Gemmatimonas phototrophica: one gene and its partner. The protein of the gene in region 2 binds, or shares a complex with, the protein of the main gene of each other region. Links are inferred from orthologs where the notes say so. Each region holds a gene or a part of one and is shown on either strand. Other genes may lie near its edges.

Evidence for each region.
Region 1: the proteins of rpsG (region 2) and tig are in contact, whole or in part, in a crystal structure (PDB 3GTY), measured with the Thermotoga maritima proteins. The link is inferred for Gemmatimonas phototrophica from one-to-one orthologs. Residues at the interface, in WP_004081843.1 of Thermotoga maritima: Lys34, Lys52, Lys55, Glu59, Arg62, Gln63, Glu66, Asn67, Lys69, Val71, Arg95, Ala109, Lys110, Lys111, Gly112, Arg113, Pro114, Glu117, Glu121, Ile124, Ala125, Tyr127, Asn128, Asn129, Thr130, Gly131, Lys135, Asp139, Arg142, Met143; in WP_004081061.1 of Thermotoga maritima: Glu122, Val124, Val129, Leu130, Tyr133, Glu188, Gly259, Ile262, Tyr263, Glu266, Ser270, Glu273, Gln274, Glu277, Arg308, Gln311, Ile312, Ser315, Tyr316, Glu325, Arg329, Arg336, Leu363, Phe366, Trp367, Arg373, Leu377, Arg381, Leu384, Glu387.

What each region holds. Positions count from the first base shown.
Region 1 is NZ_CP011454.1:2,890,532-2,902,026, reverse strand. Bases 4,600-7,592 are described here. They hold tig (trigger factor), read right to left. Parts: upstream 6,722-7,592; coding sequence 5,477-6,721; downstream 4,600-5,476. Other genes in these bases: GEMMAAP_RS12265 (phytoene desaturase), read right to left, coding at 6,776-7,592; GEMMAAP_RS12275 (ATP-dependent Clp protease proteolytic subunit), read right to left, coding at 4,824-5,438; GEMMAAP_RS12280 (cytochrome P450), read left to right, coding at 4,600-4,753. Also shown: lon (endopeptidase La), read right to left, coding at 1-1,026; ATP-dependent Clp protease ATP-binding subunit ClpX, read right to left, coding at 1,062-2,324; GEMMAAP_RS12285 (hypothetical protein), read left to right, coding at 2,605-3,354; more of GEMMAAP_RS12280, read left to right, coding at 3,362-4,599; more of GEMMAAP_RS12265, read right to left, coding at 7,593-8,290; GEMMAAP_RS12260 (hypothetical protein), read right to left, coding at 8,335-8,625; GEMMAAP_RS12255 (carotenoid biosynthesis protein), read right to left, coding at 8,755-9,717; GEMMAAP_RS12250 (phytoene/squalene synthase family protein), read right to left, coding at 9,730-10,713; GEMMAAP_RS12245 (NADH-quinone oxidoreductase subunit A), read left to right, coding at 11,249-11,495. UniProt on the Bacillus subtilis protein: Involved in protein export. Acts as a chaperone by maintaining the newly synthesized protein in an open conformation. Functions as a peptidyl-prolyl cis-trans isomerase.
Region 2 is NZ_CP011454.1:1,233,652-1,243,224, reverse strand. What follows is about bases 6,756-9,573. They hold rpsG (30S ribosomal protein S7), read right to left. Parts: upstream 8,491-9,573; coding sequence 8,020-8,490; downstream 6,756-8,019. Other genes in these bases: GEMMAAP_RS05100 (serine/threonine-protein kinase), read left to right, coding at 9,289-9,573; rpsL (30S ribosomal protein S12), read right to left, coding at 8,487-8,894; GEMMAAP_RS05115 (LamG domain-containing protein), read right to left, coding at 6,756-7,562. Outside these bases: fusA (elongation factor G), read right to left, coding at 1-697; GEMMAAP_RS20810 (PEP-CTERM sorting domain-containing protein), read right to left, coding at 1,267-2,121; wecB (non-hydrolyzing UDP-N-acetylglucosamine 2-epimerase), read right to left, coding at 2,374-3,570; GEMMAAP_RS05125 (glycosyltransferase), read right to left, coding at 3,567-5,111; GEMMAAP_RS05120 (tetratricopeptide repeat protein), read right to left, coding at 5,108-6,442; more of GEMMAAP_RS05115, read right to left, coding at 6,744-6,755.

The DNA of each region.
Region 1 (11,495 bases), 1.7 Mb from region 2 along the record:
GTCGAGAATGCGCTCCTTCACATCGACGAGACCGAAGTGATCGCCCTCGAGTGCGGCGCGCGCTGCCTCGATGTCCGTGGTGTCCGTGGTGCGCGTGCCCCACGGCAGTGCCAGCACCCAGTCCAGCCAACCGCGCGAGACCGCGGCATCAGGGCTGGTGGGGGAGCTGCGCTTGAGCCGACGCAGCTCACGATGCGCACGCACGGCCACGGCTTCCGGGAGCTGCTTTTCAGCAATCTGCCGCGCCATGTCCTCAAACTCATCACCTTCTTCCTGGCCCAGCTCGCGGTGAATGGCCCGCAACTGTTCCTGCAGGAAGAACTCGCGCTGGTTCTGAAAGAGCGAACCGCGCACCTGTTCGTCGATCTTGCGCTCCAGCTTGAGCAGGTCAAGCTCGGCGCCCAGGATATTCACCAGCTGTCCGGAGAGTTCGGACAACGAGGTGGCCCCCAACAGCGCCTGTCGCTGCTCGATGGGGATTTGCAGATGGGCCGCAATGCCGAAGGCAATGCGTTCTTCGTCATCGAGCCCTTGCAGCAGCCCCACGACTTCGGGAGGAAGCCGGCGCTGCATGCCGGTGTATTCCTCGAAGAGCGAGAGCGCATGGCGAATGCGGGCGTGCGTGGTTTCACTGCCCTGCGGACCGGATCCACCCCGTCCCCGCTTGAAGGGGAGCGACTCCACGCGCGCCTCCAGCAGCGTGCCCGCCTTGGCGCCCTTCGTGCGCGCGAGCGCGTTGGCCGAGGTGAATCGGGTCACCTTCACCCGCTCCAGCCCGTCCACCAGGATTTTCGTGGTCCCGTTGGAGACGCGCGAGGCCTGCTGCACGCGGGCGCGTACGCCAATGCGGTACAGGTCGGTGCCGGTCGGAACGTTCACGTCGGCATTGCGCTGCGTGACCAGCAGAATTTCCCGATTGCCATCAAGGGCAGCCGTGACGGCCGCCAACGATGCGTCGCGCCCGATCAGGAGCGGCATGGCAACGTGGGGGAACAACACCACGTCGCGAAGCGGAAGGACCGGCAGCTTTACGCTGCCGGTCCTCGAAGTGCGTTGCGTACTCAGGCTTCCTTCTTCTGCCGCTTGGGCGCGATTTCGAGGAGCGGGGGACCGCCGTGCTGTACCGACGCTTCCGTCACCCGGACCTCCACGACGTCGTCGCGGGTCGGCAGTTCAAACATGGTGTCGAGGAGTGTTTCCTCAAGAATGGCGCGCAGGCCGCGCGCCCCGGTACCGCGCTTGAGAGCCTTGGCGGCCACCGCGCGCAGCGCCGATTCCTCAAACGTGATCTTCACTTCCTCGAGGTCGAAGAGGCGCTGATACTGCTTGGTCAACGCGTTCTTCGGTTCCTTGAGAATGCTCACGAGCGTATCCTCGTCGAGCGCCTCGAGCGGCACGCACACCGGCAGGCGGCCCACCAACTCGGGGATGATCCCAAACCGGAGCAGGTCGTCCGGCTCCACTTCGGCAAACGGCGTCTTGGGAGTGGTCTGCTTGATCGAGACCACCTTGCTGTCGCCCTTCTTGGCATCAAAGCCGAGCTGACGCTTGCCCGTGCGGGCTTCGATGATCTTTTCGAGCCCATCGAAGGCGCCACCGCAGATGAACAGGATGTCCTTGGTGTTGATCTGGATGTATTCCTGCTGCGGGTGCTTGCGGCCGCCCTGCGGCGGGACGCTGGCGACGGTGCCCTCAAGAATCTTGAGCAGCGCCTGCTGCACCCCTTCACCCGACACGTCGCGCGTAATGCTCGGGTTCTCCGACTTCCGCGCGATTTTGTCGATTTCGTCGATGTAGACGATGCCGCGCTCGCATTCGGCGACATTGAAGTCGCCCGCCTGCAGCAGCCGCACCAGAATGTTCTCCACGTCCTCGCCCACGTACCCCGCTTCGGTCAGCGTGGTCGCATCGGCAATGGTAAACGGCACGTCGAGGATACGGGCCAGGGTCTGTGCCAACAGCGTCTTGCCGGTGCCGGTGGGCCCGATGAGCAAGATGTTGGACTTGTCCAGCTCCACATCGTCTTCGCGGGCCGTGCCGGCGGCGTTGATGCGCTTGTAGTGGTTGTATACCGCCACCGACAACGCCTTCTTGGCCTGATCCTGTCCGATGACGTACGAATCGAGGATGTTCTTGATCTCACGCGGGGTAGGAACCTGCGTGATCGATTCCGCGACCTCGCGTTCTTCGTCCTCGGCGAGAATTTCGTTGCAGAGGGCAATGCACTCGTTGCAGATATAGACCGAGGGCCCCGAAATGAACTTCCGGACGGCGTCCTTGGACTTTCCGCAAAAAGAGCAGCGCAGATGCTTGTCGTGGGACATGGCGATCCGGTACGGTGAGCGGACGGGGTCTCAGGCAGGCCCCGCACAGCATTGGGACATGCAGCGCGACACGGCTGCACGGATGGTAGAGTTAACCCCGCAGGCTACGCAGGGTCAAGCGAAACGGCTTCCTTGAGAGTGTCGGCACCCTCCCGGAAAAACACGAGCCGGGTCAAGTTGGTGTCAGGGGCTTCACGATGGCGTTACCGACCGGGCCGCCCCACTTTGTCCCCTCCCCCGTTTTACCCCGCACCCCGTCACAGGGTACCAAAGGTTCCGTATGTGGCCCTTTGAAGGCTTCTTGTTCGTCCATGTCACCACCGGCGCGGTGGGGTTGCTCCTCTTTTGGATCCCCGTGCTTGGGAAAAAGGGGAGCCCGACCCACCGGAAGTTCGGGGAATGGTATGCCCGGCTCATGTTGGTGACCGCCAGCATGGCCATTGGCATGGCAAGTACCACCCTGCTGTCCCCCATCGTCACCCACCCCAAACAGGTGGCGCTCAATTGGCCCCAGTCGCGGATTGAGGGGATTTTTGGTTGGATGATGCTGTACCTCGCCATCATGACCATCCATCTGGTCTGGCATGGGATCGCCACCATCCGGAACAAGAAGAACCACCCGGCCAACCGGCACTGGGCCAATGTGTCCCTGAACGTGTTCACGATCTTTGCCGCCCTCGTGTGCGCCTATCGGGGGTGGCTCATCAATGAGACGCTCATGATGGGCTTCTCGCTGGTGGGCATTGCGTCGGGGCTGACCAATCTGTGGTTCATCTATACCCCTGAGCCCAGTCGCATTGCGTACCAGCTGGAGCACATCAAGAGCATCGTGGGGTCCGGTATCTCCGTGTATACCGCATTCATGGCGTTCGGTTTTGTGCGGCTCAACCCCGGCAACGCGCTCAATCCCAAAATGTGGGCCATCCCACTCGGTGTGGGATTGGTGATCATCATCTACCAGCAGACACGTCTGCGCCTGGCCTTCCGCCGGCCGCGCTCTGCACCGGCTGGCGCGACCAGCAAGGCCTGAGACACCCGTGACCCCTCCCCAACCGGATTCAACGGCTCCGGGGCCTCTCTGGCGCCCGCCGGCGCCTACGCCGCGCCCACCGGTTCCTTCACTGTTGCGCCTCATGTGGCGCCGGGAAAAGGACCTGCTCAGCCTTTTGCCGGATCTCGCCTATCGCGAGATGATCACCCCTCTTGGCTACACCCGGCGGGGGATCCTGCTCGTCAACGATCCGGTCTGGGTGAACCGCATTCTCACCGACCACGACACCTTCCCCAAGAACGACCTGTTCGTGGAGGCGTTGGAAGATCTCGTGGGGAACTCCATGTTCGTCACCAGTGGCGATACCTGGCGGCGGCAGCGGAAGATGGTGGACCCCGCGTTCTCGCATATGCGCATCAATCGCGCCTTCGACTTCATGGCGGCTGCGGTAGACGACTACGAGCATCGGTTGGAAGAGCAGGCCGCCGGTGCGCAGCCGTTTTCACTTGATGCCGCCATGAGCCACCTCACGGCCGATGTCATTACGCGCACGATCTTCTCGGTGCCGCTGGGAGGCGAAGCGTCGCAGGAGGTCTTTGATGACTTCATGCGCTTCGAACGGCAGGTGGGGAGCATCGATATCAAGCGCATGCTGTGGGACAGGCCCTGGTCGCCGCACCAGCAGCCGGAGCCTGTGCGGAAGGCCTGCGCCCGCATTCGCATGCATCTGGGTACCATGCTCGATGAACGCCTCAAGCACCCGGAGTTCGACGATATCGCCGGGGCCATTCTCGAGGCGCGCGACGCCGAAACGGGTGAGCCCTTCGATCGGGAAGGGCTGATCGACCAGCTGGGGGTGTTCTTCCTGGCTGGGCACGAGACCACGGCGAGTTCCTTGACCTGGGCGTTTTTCATTCTGTCGCAACGTCCCGATCTCGCCGCCCGCATTCGCGCCGAGGTAGCGGAGGTTGTGGGTGACGGTCCCGTGCTGCTTGAGCACACGAAGCGTCTGCCATTTGTTCGCAATTTCTTCCGCGAAGTGCTGCGCCTCTACCCGCCCATTACGTTTCTGCCGCGTGTGGCCGGCAAGGACACGGAGATCGACGGCCGCAAGGTCAAGCGCGGAACCATGCTCATGATTGCGCCGTGGAGCATGCATCGACACGAAAAGCTGTGGGATATGCCGGACCGTTTTGATCCCGACCGGTTTCTTCCGGAGCGGGAATCGAAGCAGGTGCCAGGTTCGTACCTGCCGTTCGGCGCCGGGCCGCGCATTTGTGTAGGGGCCGCGTTCGCCACCATTGAAACGGCGCTGATCATCGCCCGGCTGGTGCGCCGGTTTGACTTCACCACACTGCATCCGGAGACGGTGCGGCCGTACGCCCGCCTCACCACCAGGCCGGCAACGGAAATCCAGATGCGGGTGACCGCCCGCTAACGACACAACGGCCCCGCACGAACAGTGCGGGGCCGTTGTGTTTGCCTCGTTGTCGCGAGGTCGTACGGTGTTACTTGGTGGCCGGAACCAGTTCCGCCTGATGCTGAATGACGTTGTCCACCAGACCGTACACCTTGGCATCTTCGGCGCTCATGAAGCGGTCACGATCCGTGTCGCGCTCAATCTGCTCCACCGGACGGTTGGTGTGCTTGGCCATGAGTTCGTTCATCTTCGAACGGAGATACAGGATTTCCTTGGCCTGAATCTCAATGTCCGACGCCGAGCCACCGCCACCGTTCTGCGACGGCTGGTGAATCATGATGCGGCTGTGCGGAAGCGCGCTGCGGTGACCGGCGGCGCCGGCGCAGAGCAGGAACGCGCCCATGGAAGCCGCCATACCCATGCACGTGGTGTGCACGGGGGCCTTGATGAACTGCATCGTGTCGTACATCGCGAGGCCGGCCGAGACCGAGCCACCCGGGGAGTTGATGTACAGGTGAATGGGCTTCTCGGGGTTGTCCGCCTCGAGGAAGAGCATCTGCGCAATGATGATGTTCGCGACGTCGTCGTTGATCGGCGAGCCGAGGAACACGATGCGATCCATCAACAGGCGCGAGAAGATGTCATACGTGCGCTCGCCACGGCTCGAGCGCTCGATGATGTACGGCATGTAGATCGATGCCATGCTTCGTTCTCCTTACGGGTAACTGCGGAGACGGAGGCTTACGCCGCCGTCACGGGATTCTTCTCGAGCAACCAGGCGAACACGCGCTCTTCGGTCACTTCGCGTTCAATTTCCTGGAGCTTTCCCTGCTTCTGGAGCTGCGCGTACACCTGACCGGGATCGGCGTTCCGGGCCTTGGCCAGATCTTCCACGCGTGCGTCCACTTCGGCCGCGCTGGCGGCGAGAGACTCACGTTCAGCAATGGTGTCGATGATCAGGTCACGACGCACCTGATTCTCGGCCATCGGCATGAATTCCTTGGCAAACGTCTGCTTCTGGGCGTCGGGCACGCCGTACATCTGCATGTACCCGTCCACCAGTTGCATGACCCACGCCTTGGGCACGTCAAACGGGTTGGCCTCGACGATCTGCTTGATGAGCTGGCCGCGCACGTCGGCATCCGACTCGCGCTTGCTGTGCTCACCCATGTCCACACGCACGGCGGCGCGCAGGGCGTCGATGGTGTCGAAGTCGCCGATTTCGCGAGCGAAGGCGTCGTCGAGCGCCGGCAGCGCCTTGCGCTTGACGTCCTTGACAACGACCCGCACCAGCTTGGACACGCCGCGCTGCGTCTCGTCGGGGAAATCATCGGGCCAGCGCACCGACTTCTCGTTGGTGGCGCCAGGGGCCGTTTCCATGACCAGCTCTTCGATCCCGGCAATGGCCTGACCGCCGCCGAGCACGAGGCGGTATTCCTTGCCCTCGGGAAGCGAACCGTCTGCTTCGGCGGTGGAAAGCAGCACGGTGACCATGTCACCTTCCGCGGCCTTGTCTTCCACCGGCGTCCACTCCGCCTTCTGTTCGCGCAGGCGTTCGATTTGCTCTTCGATCAGCTCGTCGGTGACGGCCGTTTCGGTGCGCGTCACGGCAAAACCGTCGAGCTTGTCGAGGGCCAGTTCCGGACGCACTTCGCAGTGCAGTTCGAACTCGAGCGCCTGGCCGGGCTCGGCCTTGACGTCGTGCACATGCGGCTGCGCGGCGAGCTTGAGCCCTTCGCGTTCGATCGCTTCGCGGAAGGCCTCGTTGATCACGAGCTCAATGGCTTCCTGGCGCACGGCCTCGGGAAACTTCTTGCGCACCATGGATGGCGGGGCCTTGCCGGGACGGAAGCCCGGCAGGCGGACCTGCGTCGCGTACTTGCGCGCCGCCTGGTCTTCGTAGGATGCCACGGTGTCGGCCGGCACCGTGATCTGCAGGCGCCGCGAGACACCAGCGGTCTCGGTCGGAGTGATTGTGATGTTCATCCCGAACAATCTAGTGGGGGAAGGGAGCGGAAGTAGACCCCCACCGGGCAGCGATTACACCGGCTGCAGGGTGGGGGCAGGGGAGGGCGCCGCCCGTTTGGCGGGGACCCCCCCAATCAGCTCGGCCACGATCTTGCCCGAGGAAATCACGCCGGGGAGGCCAGCTCCCGGGTGGGTGCCGGCGCCACAGAAATACAGGTTCGGGATGTCCTTGCTCTGGTTGTGCGGGCGCATGTAGGCCGACTGCGTGAGCACTGGCTCGGGACCGAAGGCGCTGCCCATGTAGCTGTTGAGCGTGGATTCGAAATAGCGCGGGTCGATGCGGCGTTCGGTCACGATGTGCTTCTGCAGGTCGGGCACGTAGCGATCTTCGAGGTACTGCATGATGCGATCGCGGTAACGCTGGCTCACCGCTTCCCAGTCGGTATTGCTCCCCAGATGCGGCACGGGGGAGAGCACGTACCAGCAATCGTGCCCCGGCGGCGCCAGCGACGGGTCGGTGGCAGTCGGGCGGTGCAGGTACAACGAGAAATCGTCGGACAGAATCTTCTTTTCGAAGATGTCTTCGAGCAGATGCTTGTAGCGCGGGCCCATGATGATCTCATGGTGCGCGATGTTGTCATACTTGCGGTTGGTGCCGAAGTAGATGACGAACAGCGACATGCTGTGGCGCAGGTTCTCCACCTTCCGGTTGGGCATGCTGGGACGCACGGCTGGTGGCAGCAACGTGCGGTACGCCTGTGCGAGATCTCCGTTGCACACCACCGCATCAGACTTGAGTTGCTGCCCATTCTTGAGCTTCACGCCACTGGCCCGACGCTTCTCGTCCACCAGGATTTCCTGCACTTCGCTTTCGTAGCGAATCTCGCCGCCAAGATCTTCGAAGGCCTGCACCAGGGCGCGCACGAGTGCACCCGTGCCTCCCATGGCAAACATCACGCCCCACTGCTGTTCCAGCTTGTGGATGAGTGCGTACACGCTGGACGAACGAAACGGATTGCCGCCCACCAGGAGTGGGTGGAAGGAGAAGACCTGCCGCAGGCGCTCGTCCTTGATGTATTTCCCGGCCAGCCCCGCCACGGAGACATCGGCGCGCATGCGAATGAGATCGGGCACGACGCGCAACATCGAACCCATCGTCAGGAACGGCTTGTCGATGAGCGACATGCCGGTGTTGAAAATGTCCCACGCTTTTTCACGGAACCGCTGGTAGCCCTGCACGTCACGCGGCGAGAATTCGCCCACCTGACGAACGAGGTCTTCCTTGTCACCGTTGTAGTGGAACACCGACCCGTCTTCGAACCGGATGTTGTAAAACGGATTCAGCAGCACCAGCTTGATGTAGTCCTCGGTTTTCTTCCCGGTCAGTGCGAACAGTTCGTCCAGCACCCACGGCGCCGTGATGATGGTGGGACCGGCGTCGAAGCTGAAACCGTCCTGTTCGAAGACGTAGGCACGGCCGCCCGCCTTGTCGAGCTTCTCGACAATCGTGACCTGGTGCCCCTGGGCCTGCAGGCGAATGGCGGCGGCGAGGCCGCCAAATCCGCTACCGATGACAACAATGCGCATAACCGAAGTGCTCTGAGGGATCGTGACGCCTGCGGGATGCGTGCTTAACGCTTCAGCAGGACGGCAATGTGCCAGAGGTGAATGACCATTGCGCACAACATCGCAACGGCAAACCCCTCGGGTGACGGATCGGGACGACGATGAAAGATCATGGCCGCCACGAGCGAACCGCCGGCGCCAAGAAACGAAACAATGCGGGCGATGTTGGGCCGCCCCAGCACCGAGTCGGGGTTGCGCCGCTGCCAGATCACCAGCACCAGCGCCTCTACCGCAATGAGGACGAGAATGCCGATGGGCAGTGCATCGGAATCGAAGATGGGAACGAGGCGATCCATACCGCAGTCGTAAAGGCTAACGCACACCAATCGTGCTGTGTGCCCGGAAAACCCCTATGGGGTCGTGGACGAATTGCAAACGGCCGGGCTGGGGCCCGGCCGTTCTGGTACAGACTGCCCAGTCTATGGTTATCGGGAACTGAGCGCGCCGTCGCCAACCCGGCTCAACGGAGCGGTGCCAAGGCTGGTCAGCGGCGCGGGGTCGTTGCGAAGCGCCGCCCAGAGCGGCACCACCATGGCAATGGTTCCGAGCACGCCGGCCGGGACCATGTCCCAGCGGAAGCAGATCGCCAGCGGCAGCAGGCCGTTGATGGCGTACAGCGCAATCGGGAGGCGGTGCGGGGACACCTTGGCCACCCATTCCGACGGCGGGATGACCATGAGCATTACGCGGGCTACGATGATTCCGGTGAGGAGCCACCCCAGCCAGTTGGTGATTGGCATGCCGAAGAAGATCGGGTTGCCGATCGCCTGCTCGAAGGCGCTCCGGTTGGAGAGATCGCCGATCTGCCAAAACCAGTGATTGGTCTTCACCATCGCCGGGTCCATCGACACATCCCACAGCGTGAGCACTACGCCGCCGACGAAGGCCCACCACCACTTCGACGTGTTGTCATCCTTGGCCGGCAGGAAGCGCCCGCAAATGGCCAGCGAGGCGACCAGCATGTAGAACCACGACGTCGGGATGTTGAACGGCACGCGTTCAAACAACTTGTAGCCAAGCTGACTGGTGTACTCGTACGCGCCGAACGGATAGTCGGTGACCGTGCCTGCGTACTCCGACGTAAAGGCCAGCACAAAAGAGATGCCGAAGGTAATCAATGCCTTCCGCATGCCCACGGCGTACGCCAGAAACGCGAGGCCGGAGATGGCGCCCAGCGTCACCGTCGTGGCGCCCCCGTACGCGTACCCCATGGCCATCACCTTCTGGTTCTGGGGTTCCTGGAGCCAGTCCGGATAGGGCGGGAGGAGAAAGGTCGCGAAGGCGAACGCCGAAAACGCGCTGAAGAACAGATGGCCCAGCAGCGTGATCGAGGCGATCTTGAACAGCGTCGACTTCGAGGTGTCCTGCAGATCCGTATAAGGGGTCATACCTACTGCACCTCAGGCGAGACGGACGAGCGCGTCGGCGTTGGACGACGCGGTGTTGGGTTCCCACACGATGCGCGGGCCGTGGCCCAGCGCCGACAGGTCGGGCGTGGGCGCACGATAGCGCCACGCATTCCACAGGATGCCCACGCGCGCCAGGCGGCCGATTCGCGCCCGCGACGAAATGGTGTCGTAGCCCTGTGCCTCGATCGCGGACAGAATACCGGCATAGCCGTTGGCGCAGGCCGCCGCACACCGCTGGGCATCCGCTTCCAACAGGGCAATGCCCGGCATGGCCGCTGCATACAGCGCGCGGGCGCGGCTCACCTCGAAGGCCATGAGCTTGGCCCACGACGGATTCCGCGCCAGCGACGGGTCGCGGGACAGCACGTCCTGGGCGGTCAGTCCGAAGCGGGCCATGTCCTCGGCCGGCAGGTAGCAGCGCCCGCGGTGGGCATCTTCACCCACATCCCGCAGGATATTGGTGAGTTGCATGGCGGTGCCAAGGGTACGCGCATACTGGATTGCCTTGGTACGCATGGCGGGCCCGGCCGGTACGCCAAAGACGTAGGTGCACATCTCACCCACCGAACTGGCCACCCCTTCGCAGTACTGCTCAAGCTCAGGCCACGTGGCGTAGGTGTGCGCTTCGAGGTCGCGCCCCACCCCATCCAGCAATTCGAACAGGGGATCCGGCGCCACATCGTAGGCCCGGGTGACCCACGCCATTTCACGAAAAATCGGGCCAGCCGGGCGCCCATCAAGGGCCGCCTGCAACTGATCACGGTAGCCGTCGAGCTCGATCCGTAACGCGCCGAGATTGTCGTGATCCGCCTGATCGACCAAGTCGTCAGCGACGCGGCAGAATGCGTACAGGGCATAAGCCGCACGACGCTTCTCTGGGGGCAGCAGCTTGCTGGCCAGCGAAAAGGTGCGGGCATGAGCCATGGTGATACGGGCGCACTCCGCCGCATCGTTGAGCGAAGCGGGTGCGATCATGCCACCGAACTCGGGAGACGCCGAGATTTCATCGAAGCGATGTGAGGCAGGGATGAGGATGGCACACACATGGACGCGGAATCGGATGAGCCGTCCGGCACGAGCTTAACGCCGGACGCCGCCTCGGGTTCCTGCGGATTATGGCAGGGTCGCGGTAGGACACAGGGCATAATAATGAACCTGCGACCGCTTGGTCCAACTGTCAACATAGGCTGACACCTTGTCTGTCAACTTTTTGTGACAATAGTGTGGCAGTCAGGGCTCAGCGTCGGGCGACGGGGAGCCGTTAGGCAGGTACGACCTCGAGGTCGGGCATTCCCCGATGCCCTCAATTCGGTCCACCCGCCTCTGTTCTGCTTCCCGCGGGCAGTGGCCGCCGAGCGATGCCGCTTGACGGAGGCTGTCCCCGGGTTCACGTTGGCGGATCTGGCAGATCAGCTTGCCGACCGGTACACCCCATTACCATTCGGGATCCCGGGCGCAGCCCTTTGTCATTCCCGCCAAGTACCAGGCCCGACTCCCCAGTGCCTGCTCGATGACGCCGTATATCACGTTTCTGCTGTATCTCTCCGCCATCGTCGGCTTTGTCGGCCTGGCGCTGACCCTGAACGCGTTGTTGGGCCCCAAGCCCGCCGCGACGTCCACCAAGCTCGAACCCTTCGAGTGTGGCGCGACGCCCGTGGATATCCTCAACGTCAAAGCGGTCCCCATCAAGTATTACGCGGTGGCGATCGCGTTTCTGCTGTTCGATCTCGAAACGATGTTTCTGTTCATCTGGACCC
Region 2 (9,573 bases):
CGACGGCCGCTTCAATGGCCTCGTGACGCGCGAGCTCGCAGGCGTCCTTGAACTCGGCCGGCACATCGACCACCGAGAACGTCTTGCCCATCGTCTCGTCGTGGAAGATGTACTGCTTGCGCTCGAGCACGTCGATGTGGCCCGTGAACGTTTCGCCCGAACCCACCGGCAGCTGCAGCGGGAACGCGCGCTTGCTCAGGCGATCACGGATCATGGCCAGGCAGCGATCGAAGTTCGCGCCCACCCGATCCATCTTGTTCGAGAAAATCATGCGCGGCACACGGTACCGGTCGGCCTGACGCCATACCGTTTCCGTCTGCGGCTCTACACCGGCCACCGAGTCGAGCAGCGTGACGGCGCCGTCGAGCACGCGGAGCGAACGCTCCACTTCGACGGTGAAGTCCACGTGGCCCGGGGTGTCGATGATGTTGATGCGGAATTCCGGACCCGCGCCCTTGTCGTGGGCCTGGCCATGACGCATCCAGAAGCAGGTCGTCGCGGCCGACGTGATCGTGATGCCGCGCTCCTGTTCCTGTTCCATCCAGTCCATGGTGGCGGCGCCATCGTGGACTTCACCAATCTTGTGCGACTTGCCTGTGTAATACAGGATGCGCTCAGTGGTGGTCGTCTTGCCGGCATCGATGTGGGCCATGATGCCGATGTTGCGGTAGTGCTGGAGCGGGGTGGTACGCGGCATAGTTTTCGGTATGCGCCGCCAGGGCAGCGCAGTAAGAGAACAAAAGTGAACCAGCAAAAAAACGGCTGGACCTGGCCTCCCGGATTGGGAGCGGTATCCATCCGCTGTCGCCGGGTACGCTCGCCGCTGCTGCACGAGTGGGGACCCAAGCGCGCCACTTCCAGAGAACTGCGGACTCCAGATGCGACGTTGAATTGGCTGCGTTGCTTGTCGGGAGCGCGTCATCATCACGATGCCGTGCCGGAACAGCGTGCCTACCCAAAGACTGCCGGGCGTGGCGCCCCACCCTGAAACCGCGGTGGCCCATAAGGGGTCGGCTGCAGATCCGCCGACTGTGTTGCGAGACTACGTTGGGGTTGCCAGACCACGCCCTTTTGAGGCGTTTACGGGCAGACACCTAACATGAGGGAGCCTGGGCCGGAAGTCAACCCGCGGGAACCGCCGATATACGCCACTCGGCGTCCAACTGCTTCCCCTCCAAACATTTCGCGCCGTCCGGACCAGCTCCGGACGGCGCGGTTCTTACCCAGGGGGCCGACCAGTCTGGCCAGCCCCTTTCCAAAATATGTTCAGCCCTGCTTCCGGCGGCGGCGCGAGGCCACACCCAGCGCCAGCAGACCCGCGCCCATCAGGGCATAGGTGCTCGGCTCGGGGACGACCGAAGACGTCTCAACCCCAGCGACCCAAATGGTCTGGTAGGGAAGCGTCGTACGGGCATTGGCCCCCATGCCGATGGAGCGATCAACCTGCCACTGATAGAGGCGGGAGTTGTACGGGTCCTGGCCCCACGCCGGCACCGCGCAATTCGCCACGTCAGCTGGGGCGGTCGCGTACAGACAGTTCGCATCCACCGGATTCCACGCTGGAGCGCCGGCAAGATTGTAGTTGACGCTGAGGGTAAAGTAGGTAATGGCCTTCCCCTGATTGTCGATCTTCCACGAATCCGCCATCGGGGCGTTCGCGTCAAGATTGGTCAGGGTCTGGCTGAACTGCAGCGTCTTGTTGTTGACGTCACCCATGTAGCCGTTCAGCGTCAGGATCGCGTCGTTCGTCCACCCCGATCCCACCTTGAGGCTGTGCAGGAAGAACGGATTAAACGTATCCATCTGGACCTGCAGGGGGGTCGACGTCAGGATCGCCAGCTTTGAATTGGACGGATACCCGGTGACCGCTGGCGCCTTTGTCCAGCAATTGAAGTATTCGGGCACGTTGAGCAGGTACGCGTTGTACCAGGTGAGGCCACCAGATTTCGGGCCGAACCCCTCATTGCCCCAGTTCTTACAGACACCACTCGTAGGAGCGGTAGTCACCGAGCCGAAATCGCTATAGGTCTGCGCAGCGGCCTCGGTGGACGCAAGCAGAACGCTGCTCACACCAATGGCAAGGCGAACGGTTGTGGCGATACGGGACGACGTGCGAAGCATTGGAAAACCCTTGCTGAGTTTATTGTGGCGCCGAGCGTTCGGACCACCTGCTACCTAACTGAAGCATAAGCCGTGCCACATGCCGAGCTCTACCATAAAACGACTTATCCACCTTTTGAGAGGGCTTTCTTGCCCTTTCACCCCCACATCTCCACATCGCGTGTGGCTTGGCGCCCACACCGTGCGACAGGTTGCTGCGAACTTCCCACAGTCTGCGGTTTCATGCCAGCAGACCCAACCATAACGTGAAGGTTACAGCACCATCGACATCACCGGCAAATCCGCTTCCTCGCACAGCGAGGACTCCAGGATTTCCGTGATGCGGGCCGACGCCTTGCCGTCACCAAACGGGTTGGGCACCGTGACCATGCGCTCGTACACCACCGGGTCGCACAAAATGGACAGCGCTTCCTTTACGATGAGATCGGGATCGGTACCCACCAGAATGCCTGCCCCCACCTGCACCACTTCCGGGCGCTCGGTGCGTTCCCGCAAAATGAGAATGGGACGCCCCACACTGGGGGCCTCCTCCTGCAATCCGCCCGAGTCGGACAGGATGATCGTGCTCTTGTGCAGGACCTTCAGCAGGTCGGGATAGCTGAGCGGCTCCAGCAGGTGCACCCGCGGCGTATCCCCCAGCTCCTGCTGAAAAAGCCCGCGCACATTGGGATTGGGGTGCAGCGGCAGCACCACCTGCAAGTCCGCCACGGCCGCCACCAGCCGCTTGACGGCACGGGCGATATCCCGCATGGACTCGCCCTGGTTCTCCCGCCGATGCGCCGTAACGAGCGCCAGGCGCCCCTCGGGCACCGCATCCAGCAGGCGATTTTCGAACGGGCGCGACACATCCATCTGCTTCACGGCATCCACAATGGTATTGCCGGTCATGAAGATGCGGTGCATGGGGACGCCTTCGCGCAGCAGGTTGTCGCGGCTCTCCGGCGTGGGGGCAAAATGCCACTGCGCTGCCACACCCACCACGCGACGGTGGAACTCTTCCGGGAACGGCTCCTGAAAATTGAAGGAGCGCAGGCCGGCTTCCACATGCCCCACGGGGATGGAGCGCCACGTGGCCGCCATGGCCCCGGCGCAGGCGCTGCTGGTGTCGCCTTGCACCAGAACCGCCTGCGGCTTGTTCTGCGCAAACACGTCGTCCAGCGCGGTGATGCAGCGCGCCACAAAGGCACTGGGCGACTGATTCTCCGTCATGAGCGACAGCTCGATGTCGGGCACCAGCCCCACGTCTTCGAACGCGCGCACCAGCAGGTCACGGTGCTGCCCCGTGCTGACCACCGTACAGGTCACGCTGGTGGACGCCCGCAGCGCCCGTACCACTGGCGCCATCTTGATGACTTCGGGACGGGTGCCCACGATCACCGCCACATTGGGCGTGGCACGCACGGCGGGGGCGCCGCCGCGCATGGGAGTCAACCACCGGGATTTGCTCATGCGCGGGTATTCCTCACAACGGTTTCCACATCGTCACGTGACACAGCACCTTGCTTCACCAGAATGGCGCCCAGCTGACCACCCTTTTCGCGCTGCTCCTTGAGCGCCAGCACGAGCTGCTGCGTGGTGAGCTTCTTGTCTTCGATGAGCTTCTCGCCGAGACGCATCTGTGCGCCAACCTGCGGCGGCAATGAGTGTTCGGTTTTGTCCCAGCTCATGGGAATACCGGTGCGACGCGACTTGAAGTACTGATTGGCCGCCCGGAAGGTGGCCACCATGTTCACGATGTTCGAGAAGGGCGTCCGGAAGATCGAGAGCAGCGCCTGACCAAAGCCGTACAGCTTGCCGGTACTGATGGCGCGCTGAATGAGGCGGTTGCACATGAAGAACAACCCGATCCAGAACAGCCACGCGAACCATGGCTCTTCAAGCATTTCGGGAAGCCCACGATCGTAAAACACCCGGACCCATTCGTACGCCACGAAGTACAGCAGCAGCAGATAGCCGGCGAGCACCACGAGATAGCCCAGCGGGCCACGACGATCGTGCGCCAGCAGCCAGCTGAGCCCCTTGGGCCAGCCCCAATGCTCCCACCCCTGAAACACGATGCCGGCCATCCAGCGCGTGCGCTGACGCACCGCGGTACGGAACGTCTGGGGGAACGGAGCCCACGTGGCAATCAGTTCTTCCGAATTCTTGTCATCTTCGTCGATCTGCACGTACTGATGCAGATACCGCGTGGGACGCCCCTGCACCGTGAGACCAAGTCCCAGATCGTAGTCTTCGGTGAGCGAATTGGTCGCGAACGGCGTCCCGTTACGCTCTTCCATGAGCTGATCAATGACAGTCCGGCGCACACACGTGGCCACACCGGCCGATGGCACGAAGCCCCAGACCTTCTCACGGACGAACATGTTCTTCGTGTACATCTCGGCGAATTCGTCGATGTACGTACCGGCCACGAAGTCATACCAGAACGGCGGCGTGGACAACACGGGCAATTGCACGAAGTCCACGTCATCGTTGCGGAAGTACCAGTTGAGCAACCGCAGCTCCTGCGGATGCACCAGGTCCTCCACATCATGAAACACGATGAGGTCGTAGCGCAGGCCGGCCCGCTGTTCATGCTCCACAATGGCCTGCAGTACCGTGTTGACGCAGTCCGCCTTGGAGGTGGGGCCATCGTTGGTCGTGGTCACCTTGCGCACGTTCGGATAGATCGCGCGCACCTTGTCCACTTCACGACGAGTGTCCGGATCGTTCTGATACGTCCCGATCCAGTAGTCATACCGCTGGTAGTCCAGTCGCGGCAGATTATACAGGAGCATGCGCGCGATGACGTCGTCTTCCTTCCACGCGGGCGTCACGATGGCAATACGCCACTCGCTCACGTCACGCAGTTCCTTGACCGTCACCGTTGGGCGCTTCCACCAGCCGAAGATCTTGCCCAACCAGAACGTCACATCGAACAACAGGTCATCGATCGCAAAGATCAGGTAGAACACCGCGATGACAATGACGGCCATTTCCAAACCGGTCATCGTGCGCCCCCCTCACGAAGGGGCTTGAGCGCCCGCCATCCCCACACGGCCGTCACACGCCACTCCTGATACCGACGCTTGACCCCGGGCGTCGGCTGCTCGAAGAATCGTCCGTAAATGCCTTCAGTAAACAGCACGAAATGCGGCCCCACCCGCAACGCGGCACCACCGCCACTCTCAGCGGCCCGGTTGAAAAAGTCACCGCGGCTGTCGTATCCCACCCAGCCGCGCCCAAACAGATCGAGCGCCAGCTTGCCGGGCGTGCCAAAGCGCACGCCTTCGCGCAACAGCGCGTAGCCAATCACGTTCTTGTCGAAGCGTTCGTACCAGCTCACATCGGCCGCAATGTCGGTGAGCAGTTTCCAGTTGGCATCGCGTACCAGCCGACGCTCATCCTGGGCAATGAGATAACCACCGGCGCGCACATCACGGCGCCAGCTGGTGGTGTCATTGGTCAGAAGTGAATACGCCCCGCCCGCTTCTGCATACAGCCATAACGGTCCGTGCCAGGGGCGCACACGGACCCCACCGGCAAGGATGGCCGCGTTATCGGAAAGCACGCGCGACTGCCCGCCGCCGCCCGTAGACTTGCTGTCCCGCGTCACGCGCAACGACGTGTAGGCCGCCGGCGCCCAGGACGCGCCGCTTTCAATGCCGTGACGCAGAAAGCCAAAGCCAATGGCGTTATCGAAACGCGACTGGTAAAACGGGGCGAGGTAGCCTTCGGAGAAGAGCACCGTCCCGACATCCCCCTTCACGCGCAGCGCACGTCGGGCCGGATTGGCCACGCCGGTATCGGCGCTGAGCGCGGCCGCCCGGAACGCCTCGAGGGCTTCGGCGTTCCGCGTGGCGCTGTCATACAAGTACGCCAACGCCAACCGGTCGCGATCGGTGTAGCCACTGGGGGTGGTCCCGATGCTCTCGAGCGCCTTGATCGCGTCGTCAGTCCGGCGCAGATCAATGAGCACATAGCCCAACTGCCGACGTACATCGGCGTTCTGCGGGGCGAGCGCCGCGCCCTGCGAGAACCAGCGAGCCGCCGAGGGCTTGTTGCCGCCAGCGAGCTCGAGGTAGCCCAGCTCAATGTGGGGCGCCGCCTGGGTGCTATCGACCGCAATGGCGCGGGTAAAGTACTCGCGGGCGCTGGCGGTATCACCACGCTGGCGGGCGGCATAGGCCACGTTCATGGCGGTGGCGTACCGATCTGCAGGCGCATCCTGCGCCTGGGCGACGGCCATTGGCGCCAACCACATGCTGGCCAGCGCCACGACAATTGCGGCCGCACATGAGACGCCGCGGCGCGCCTGGAGACCACGAAGATTGAGCAGCACGGAGACGGAGGAGGGGTACGCTGGCCGGCCTCGGGACGCCGTTGCCGAGGACCAGCCGAAGAGGTCGGCAGGGCCGGTAGCGGTTGGAACGTTACCCGGAGCGTGACTTTCGCGATAGACGCCGGGAATGTGGTGCGCGTCACCGCTGTGCCAGTTGCAACAACCTAAGGGTTAGGCCATTGGCCGCCCAAGTGAAGTGACCGACACCTTCCGGGGCGCGGGGCGCCTCCAACAGGAACGCGCCACACGGTGAGGTGTGGCGCGTTGGCGAGGGATGGCAACCGGCGACCGGTGAAAGAGGCTAGAGCGCCCGCACCGCGTGCACTTTGATGGCGGCGTCTTCGGCATAGATGCCGATCCGTCCCTTCTTGTACGGCTGTTCGGCGTCGCGTGTGCGCACAACCTCTCGGCCATCGACAAAGACGGCGATGCGGTCGGCGTCCTGCACGATCGTGACATCGTAGACCTTCCCGATGGGGAATTTCTCACGATTTCCAGAAGCCAGGAAACGCTGGCCACCTGGGTAGGCCGGATCGCGCTTGCCCAGTTCCCAGCCGTTGGGCTTGGGGATGAAGTAGTAGAAGCGCGTATCGTCTTCATACTGCCAGATAACCCAGGCCACTTCCCACGGATTCGGCTGTCCATCACGCAGCTGCGCGGTGGTTTCCACCCGCGCGTGGAGCATGAGGTGGTCGCCGTACGAGGGGCCAAGCACCATGGGGGCGTGGGTCTGCCATCCCTTCTCGGCCGACTTGGGGCCCATGGCCAGCGTCCCCTGATTGCCCTTGCCGCTCACGACCACGCACCCGTAGCCGTCAAAGCGGACCGTCCACAATCCGAAGTCTTCGCCCTGGGTCAGGCAGTCGGGGCGTACTCGGGGGAAGGCCACCCGCGGAAGGCGATTGGCCGTCCGGAGCATCTGGACGCGGTTGGCGTCATCGCGGCGGGCCGGGTTGGCCAGAATGGCGTCGGCCGTTGTGACCGCGCCCATATCGGCGCTGAGCGTGGCGCTCGACACCGCCGGCCGACAGGATGCGAGCAGCATGAGAGCACCGCCAACGGCGACTCCGCCCAGTCTCCGTACCTGTCCAACAACCGACTGCATCTTCGCAGTACGCATGACCTGATCCCTCTGTGATCGTTCGGTAGCTCAGCCGGCAGCCACACCGTGTGGTGTGAGTAAGCCCTGTAGCTTTGCGTCCCTGGCTTTCACCAGGTTTGCCGTTTCGCGACCCCGGAATCGGGGCCCGCGCACTTCTACTAACGTGACGCAACGCGTACGGCGGCGCAACACTCCAGGCCGCTATCAAAACAGTTCGTCCGGCTTCGTAACGATTGCCCGTGGCGAAACGCCGATTCCCTCTGGGCATATCGGCAGGGCGTGATTTTTGTGCCGGGAGGGTGACATGGACCTTGGTCCCACACGGACGAAAAGTAGGGCCATTCGGGCGTGGGCGCGGTGTCCGGGATCACAGATCTGTCTTCGGGTTTCCATGCGCTGTCACAACAAAAAACAGCGCCCCGGATGCATGCATCCGGGGCGCTGCTGACGGCGGGGAGAAACTCCGGCGCCGGATTTACCAGCGGTAGTGCGCGAAGGCCTTGTTGGCTTCGGCCATGCGATGGGTGTCTTCCTTTTTCTTGATCGCATTGCCTTCGCCGCGAGCGGCGGCCAGCACTTCGGCGGCCAGCTTTTCGGGCATGGACTTCTCGTTACGGTCGCGCGAGTAGTTGATGAGCCAACGCATGGCCAGCGCGGTGCGGCGATCCTGACGGACCTCGACCGGGACCTGATACGTGGCACCGCCAACGCGGCGGCTCTTGACTTCGACGACGGGCTTGAGGTTGTTCAAGGCCTGCTTGAACACACCCACGCCGGGCTGGCTGGTCTTCGCCTCGACAATGTCCATGGCGCCGTAGAAGATGCCTTCGGCGGTGGACTTCTTGCCCTGGATCATCAGGTTGTTGATGAACTTGGAGACGGTCTGGCTGTCATAGCGTGCATCAGGCAGCACGGTACGCTTTACGGCACTCTTGCGACGGCTCACTTCTTCTTACCTCCGGCGGCGGGCGCAGCGCCCTTCTTGGGACGCTTGGTGCCGTACTTGGACCGGCTCTGGTTACGGCCGTTGACGCCCGAGGCGTCGAGCGTACCGCGTACAATGTGGTAACGCACACCCGGCAAGTCCTTCACACGGCCGCCGCGCACGAGCACGATGGAGTGCTCCTGGAGGTTGTGGCCTTCGCCGGGGATGTACGCCGTGACTTCGAGCTGGTTCGTGAGACGAACACGCGCAACTTTGCGCAGCGCCGAGTTGGGCTTCTTGGGCGTCGTGGTGTAGACGCGGGTGCACACGCCACGCTTGAACGGATTGCTCTTGAGCGCGGGCGCCTTGGACTTCTCCACCACGTCCTTTCGGGCGCGGCGGACCAGCTGGTTGATCGTAGGCATCAGATGTTGGTAGCCCATTGGCTGGTCGGCCAACGGGGAGTTCGTACTCCGACTTCTACGTGGATCGCCCCCGGGAGGGGACGGCACGGAACAGAACCCTGAGCTTAACCAGCCCAGGCGGCCGGGTCAACGGGGGGCAGGCATCGCGCGCGGGCCGGACCGGTTTTGGAGAGGTGAGACTGGGAGGTGAGACTGGGAGGTGAGACAGTGGGAGGCGGGCGGTGCGATGGATATCGAAAGGGGGAGGCGAGACAACCACGACGGTGAGAGGTGCGGGTGCTGGCGTCTGCTGGGGGGACACCTTCGCCTGGGCGGCGGTGTCGTAACATCGGTACCATTTCAGACGTAACATCAGTGGGACCCGTGTGCCGTCCGTTTCCGTGAGTGTCGTGTCGTGAGCGATTTCCAACAACGTCTGCAGGCTGCCCTCGCGTCCGAGTTCCGCCTAGAGCGGGAACTGGGGGGCGCCGGCATGTCCCGGGTCTTCGTGGCTACGGAAATCGCCCTGGGACGCCGCGTGGTCGTGAAGGTGCTCCCCCCCGATCTGGCGGCTGGCGTCAACGTGGAGCGGTTCCGGCGGGAAATCCAACTGGCCGCCCAGCTGCAACATCCGCACATTGTGCCCCTGCTCGCCGCTGGGGACGATGCCGGGCTGTTGTGGTTCTCTATGCCCTATATC